One region of the Peribacillus sp. NPDC097264 genome, then DNA from elsewhere that is predicted to be linked to it. Evidence: riboswitches for the same ligand, from Rfam matches in the RefSeq annotation. Region 1 holds a riboswitch; the other holds the start of a gene.
The links. A riboswitch is a leader RNA that binds a small molecule or an ion and turns the genes downstream of it on or off. The one in region 1 is predicted to bind FMN.
Positions count from the first base shown of each region.

Region 2: it holds a riboswitch for FMN, as region 1 does, so the genes downstream of both, ribE (riboflavin synthase) here and ACQKL0_RS07890 (ECF transporter S component) in region 1, are expected to answer to the same signal.

Region 1 covers NZ_JBNNSR010000004.1:164,685-167,956, forward strand. The annotation lists gene serA (phosphoglycerate dehydrogenase) at 1-1,405, opposite strand, end outside; FMN riboswitch at 1,745-1,877, shown strand; gene ACQKL0_RS07890 (ECF transporter S component) at 2,048-2,620, shown strand; gene ACQKL0_RS07895 (ferredoxin) at 2,755-3,003, opposite strand.
Region 2 covers NZ_JBNNSR010000010.1:59,224-62,495, reverse strand. The annotation lists gene ribH (6,7-dimethyl-8-ribityllumazine synthase) at 1-1, opposite strand, end outside; partial or broken gene ribB (3,4-dihydroxy-2-butanone-4-phosphate synthase) at 65-667, opposite strand; gene ribE (riboflavin synthase) at 686-1,324, opposite strand; FMN riboswitch at 1,473-1,603, opposite strand; gene ACQKL0_RS16285 (GNAT family N-acetyltransferase) at 1,891-2,481, shown strand; gene ACQKL0_RS16280 (tryptophan-rich sensory protein) at 2,705-3,272, shown strand, end outside.

The sequences.
Region 1 (3,272 bases):
TACCGACGTTACCGATTACTCCAGGTTTATCAGTGTGTTGGATATAAAGTAAATTAGCTTCTGGATGGAAATCAATTTTGAAACCATTCAGATTGACAATCCGGGAACCATAGTTCTCGATATGAGTACCACTAATGGTTAATTCGCGAGTGTCGCCTTTTACTTTTAGACTGATCAGGTTAGAATAACCTAGAGAGTCAGTAGAAACCTTTTCGCCAATGGTAATGCCACGCTCTTTAGCAACCAATAGCGCATTCACTTCATTAACTGAAGCATCTACTCTTGATTTGAAGAAGCCTGCTATTAGGCTTTTTGTTAGAATAGCGGTGTCGAAGTCCAATGATTCACCTGCATAAGTTACGGAAATCTCCTGAATGCCTTCTTTCATGCATTGTGAGGCAATGGAGCCCATTTGTTGGACTAGTTGATAGAATGGCTGAACCTTTTCAAACACCTCTTTAGAAATGGCTGGAAGGTTAATTGAACTTGATACAGGATTACCTTCAAAATAGGTTAATACTTCTTGGGCGACTTGAACGGCAACATTCAATTGGGCTTCTTTAGTGGAAGCTCCTAAATGAGGAGTAGCGATGACGTTATCAAGTTCAAGTAATTTATGGCCAAGCGGTGGTTCTTCAACAAAAACATCCAATGCGGCTCCAGCTACATGTCCCTCGACAATCATTTCATATAAATCATCTTCATCAAGGATTCCGCCACGCGCACAGTTTAATACGTACACGCCTTTTTTACAGGTGAGTAACTTTTCTTTATTGATTAACCCTCTAGTTTCGTCCGTTAGAGGTGTATGTACAGTGATTATATCTGCTTTAGGGAGCAATTCATCTAAAGTCAGGGAAGTTACGGACATTTTTTTTGCACGATCGGCTGTTAAGAATGGGTCATAAACTATGACTTCCATGCCGAAAACTTTTGCGCGTTTGGCAATCTCTCCACCAATTCGTCCGAAACCAACAATGCCTAAAGTTTTTCCGCGAAGTTCCGTTCCTGTATAAGAAGATCGTTTCCATTCTCCATTTTTCAGGGAAGCATAAGCTTGCGGAATATGGCGCATCAAGGAAGCCATCATGGCAAATGTATGTTCAGCTGTTGAAATTGTATTTCCGTCAGGAGCATTCACAACAACGATTCCTCGTTTTGTTGCAGCAGGAATGTCAATGTTATCAACGCCGACACCTGCGCGAGCAATGATCTTTAGTTTTGGCATGCGGTTCATTAAATCTTCTGTAACTTTTGTTGCACTTCTAACCAGTATTGCATCGATCTGATCAAGTTCGTTTGCTGCTTCTTCTACAGTCTTCTGAATAAGAAGAATATTGGATGCCTCTGAAAGCGGTCCGAGTCCTTCTGGTTTGATGGCATCTGCTACTAAAATCTGATACACGTGTAAACACCTTCCTAGGTAAAATTCTCTTAAATTTCAGTTAATTTTACAATTGAAATGGGAAAACTGTCAATTTGGCATACCTATATGTAAGCGCTTTAATTAAAGTTGCTTTGAAATTCACTCGTCCAAAACCGCAAGGGCAAAGGGTTTGAGTCGTAATTTTCTAAAAATAAAAATTATTTTAGACCGAGTAAAATGTCGTGATTATAAATACATATTTTGTTTAAAATGAATAAAAGTGTAATATTCGATTGTCGTAAATTCATAGTTGCGATGAAAATACTATTCAAAAAAAGAAAAATCATTTATAATGAAAATTGTAAATTAATTTTATAGGTCTATCTTCGGGGCGGGGTGTAACTCCCCACCGGCGGTGATGAAGAAAAATTCTTCTAAGCCCGCGAGCCTTAGGGCAGGATTTGGTGAGATTCCAAAGCCGACAGTATAGTCTGGATGGGAGAAGATGGAGGTTCCTGAATGCGTTCAAACAGTCAAGTGCTGAACGTTTGTTTGATGAAACCTTTAATTTATCCCTTTAATTCTGTCGGAATTAAGGGGTTTTTTATTGAACATCAACATTCATGAAGGATCCCTAACCTCTTTTTCAAGGTAGATCAAGAAAAAGAAGGAGAGAGAACTATGAAATCGAACAAAGTTAAAAAGATGGTCACACTTGCAATGCTAGGAAGTCTTTCCTACCTACTAATGCTTTTGAATTTTCCATTTCCGGGATTTCCGCCTTTTCTGAACATTGATTTTAGTGACATCCCAGCACTGATGGCGGCATTGATTTTCGGACCGCTTGCAGGAGTTTTAGTTGAATTCCTGAAAAACTTATTGGATATGGTCATGACTGGAAGCGATACGGGTGTACCGGTTGGACATATCTCTAACTTTATAGCGGGGGTATTATTCATACTGCCAACATATTATGTATATAAAAAAATAAGTTCGAAAAAAGGAATGACATTTGCCTTGCTAGCCGGAACAGTTTCCATGGCGCTAATTATGAGTGTCTTGAACTATTATGTCTTTTTACCGGCATATACTTTCTTTATGGGATGGGATGCCATGACCGCACCAGAGTCAAGACAATTCGTAACTGCGGCAATACTCCCTTTTAACATCATTAAAGGAGTGCTCATTACTTCCGTTTTCATGCTATTATTTGTTAAACTCCAAACATGGATCAATAAAACAAGTGTTATATAAACATGCTTAATATATAAAAAGAGGCAGAAACAACCAGATGATAACTGGGTTGTTTCTGCCTCTTTAATGTATGGGGAGAAGTTTTAAAAAATACATAAAAAAAGCCATTCTCAAAATGAAAATGGCTTTTATTCTTATTCGAATTTTAAAGCGTCGCCCTCGAATGATTCGTCTGCGACTTTGATAGAGTCTGTGGGGCATCCTTCAAATGCATCCATCATGTCATCTATAAGAACATCGGGGATTTCAACGATTCCTTCGTTATCATCTAGCGTAACAAAAGCAATTCCTTCATCATCATAATCATAGATATCTGGTGCTGCAGCTCCACAAGCTCCACAAGCGATACATGTTTCTTTATCAACAATAGTAAATTTAGCCATGAATAAAACCCCTCCTAAGTTGATTTACAACTCAAAACCTTTTTATTATAGATTAACATCTCTTTCTTATTGTAAGACCGAATGCCGAACTTATCAATAGAAAATGTAACGATAATACGGCAGTATATGAAAAGTCAACACAAATTATTGGGAAAATTTCTTTATAACGAGTACGTATTTAGTTGTTTATTCACAAATATCGTTGCATATATGACATAAAAAAAGGCGGTATTTGCAGATTTTTGTTACAATATAATTGGATAAATGGA
Region 2 (3,272 bases), on a different contig from region 1:
TGTCTATTTCCTCCTCATTTTAAAAACATCATGCATTTTGAATGTATACCTGTTCTTGCGATGATTCCTTTTGCTTACGGTATTGTACCAAGTCCGCAATCGTAATGAATTTCAGGTTGAATTTATCCGCAATTAGTTCCAAGTCGGATACACGTGCCATGCTTCCATCTTCATTCATGATTTCACAAATGACACCTGCTGGAGCAGCCCCACATAACTTGGCCAAGTCGACGGAGGCTTCCGTATGTCCCGTGCGGCTTAACACGCCCCCTGCCTTGGCTATCAACGGAAAAGTGTGCCCCGGGCGTTGAAAGTCCTCGGCAACCGAATCTTCCTTCAAAAGCTCAAGGATGGTAATGGACCGCTCGAACGCACTGATTCCGGTAGACGTGCTTTTATGATCGATACTTACGGTGAAGGCCGTCCCATGATGATCGGTGTTATCATTGACCATCGGATGCAAGTTCAGCTTTTTCGCCAACTGTTCGGTAATCGTCGTACAAATCAACCCACGGCCATGCGTCGCCATAAAGTTGATGGCTTCGGGTGTCGCCTTTTCTGCAAGCACCACGAAATCCCCTTCATTTTCGCGGTCTTCATCATCGGAAATGATGATTACTTTCCCAGCTTTCAAATCTTCAATCGCTTCTTCAATGGTATGGAACATCCTGTACACCTCCATTTATTAGAATCCATGCTTAGACAAGAATGCTAAATCCAGTCCTGGTTTTGATTCGCTGTTTTTCATTTGATGTATGATATATTTCCCTAACATGTCGTTTTCAATGTTTACGATATCGCCTGCCGCCTTCCTGCCCAAAATGGTATCCTGATGGGTCAAGGGAATGAGTGATACAGTCAGCAAATTTCCCTCGATGCCGAATATCGTCAAGCTTGTCCCATCGATGGCAACAGATCCTTTTGGCATACAGTATGTACTGAGCCCTTCTTCCAGCTGAATCACATAATAGACGGCATTTTCTTTTCGTTCTTTTTTCATGATGGTGCCCGTTCCATCGATATGACCTGAAACGAAATGGCCGCCGAAACGTCCATTAGCACTCATCGCACGTTCAAGATTCACTTCTGAACCTGGTTTCAATGTCCGGATCGATGAAGCTTTCACCGTTTCCGGCATCACATCGACCGTAAATAAAGTCTGTGTGAAGGAAGTCACCGTCAAACAGACCCCGTTAACGGAAATGCTGTCTCCAAGATGGACATCTTCCAGTACTTTCTTAGAGGAAATGGCCAGTTCCATGCTGCTTCTTCCCTTTTTCATGGAATGAACCGTGCCGATATCCTCAATGATTCCGGTAAACATAGTTTCTCCCCCTTTTATACACATATAAAAAACCCCTTAGGATGGCCTAAGGAGTTAGCAGGAGAAATGAGTGAAAAAAATGGTATACCTAATAAACCCATCATTTCATATTCTGAAAAAATAGGCGTACGTATACACTTGGATTTCACACGTCCTTCTCCCATCCAGACTGTACTGTCGGCTTTGGATTCTCACCAAATCCTGCCTTTATCAGGCTCGCGGGCTTAGAATTGCTTCATCACCGCCGGTTGGGATTTTCACCCGACCCCGAAGGACTAACTATTTTTTTGAATCTTCCATTATTTTAACACTCTAAAGTACGGATGTAAAACATCTATCCTAAAATGAATCGATAGTTGCAAGCACTTCCTATAAGAAAAAGAAGGAAACGATCCTATGTAAGCGACTATAGCCGTGGTGCTTACATATCAATGGATCCCTGCCATAATACAAATCTCGTATACACGATCTGAGTGAGATGCTAAAATTTGATTCCATTATTTTCTTATAAATGTGACAAATCATGATATAATAATTGGAAAATCAAGAATAAATGGGGAATTCAAATGGGAAAGACAAACCTTTTAATGGTTCAGCACAATCATATCGAAAGTGAGCGTATCATCTTACGTCCGGTTTCGCTTGATGATGCTGAGGATATGTATGAATATACATCTGATGAAGAAACGACACGTTACCTTTACGACAAACATAAAGATTTGGACCAGACTAAGAACTTCATAGCGAACTATTTCTTGGAAGAGCCTATCGGCAAATATGCACTCGTGTTAAAGGAAGACAACAAAATGATTGGGGCTATCGAATTCAGAGTGCATGAATCGAACAAATGTGGAGAACTGGGTTATACTTTAAACCGGAATTTCTGGGGTAAAGGCTATATGACCGAAGCGGGAAAATCAATACTGGAATTAGCCTTCCATGTTTTGGATTTGGAGCGAGTATTTGCTGAATGTGATGTGATAAATGCCGCATCCGGGAAAGTATTGGATCGCTTAGGCATGAAGTGTGAAGGGATTCACCGTAAAAGCCACATGACGAAGGGTACATTATTAGACAGCGCCTATTATTCCATATTAAAAGAAGAATATGTAACCCCCGAAAAAAAGGATGAAACGGTTGTTAACGCTAAATCCTAATTTTACTAATTAATTAAGCACCTTTAAAGGACCTTGCTGCAATAAAAGTAGCAAGGTCCTTATTTTTTAGACGTGTTGTACCTTTATCCCTTTACAGATCTTGAATACCTTCTTTTATCCACCAAGTAAGAATCCTTCCTTCCGATGTGCTAAAAAAGGTTATCTCTCCAATTTAAAAGGAATAAGATAATATGTCCCAATTTCATTCAAAGGAGGAAGACACATGCTAATTGTTCTTATCAATCTTGTTGCCTATCTGTTCGTCATCACGATGAACTTCCTGGCTAATTACCTTCCCTTCAATGGCCAAACCTCAGGGGAAGTTTCCGGGAAACTGGACGTTCTTTTTACCCCAGCCGGCTATGTATTCTCGATATGGGGATTGATTTATTTTCTTCTTGCCATCTGGGTAGCCAGACAGTTTATGGGGAAACACAAAACAAGTCCCGCATATATGGTCTCTTTCCCATGGTTCGCCTTAAGCTGTATATTTAACGGAGCCTGGCTATTAGCTTGGCATTACGAATACTTCCTGTTATCCGTCATCATCATCATTACACTTTTATTGACCTTGATTGTCATTTACACAAACATTATAAAAGTGAGGCATGCCTTTCTCGACTTGATGCCCTTTTCCGTCTATCTAGGATGGGTGAGCGTCGCGACCATTGCTAACATTTCCTACTATCTGACCTATATCGGCTGGAATGGTTTCGGGATTTCCGATGTAGCATGGACGATCGCCCTCTTACTCGTAGCCACGGCTCTGGCATTCATCTTTGCCATCAAAA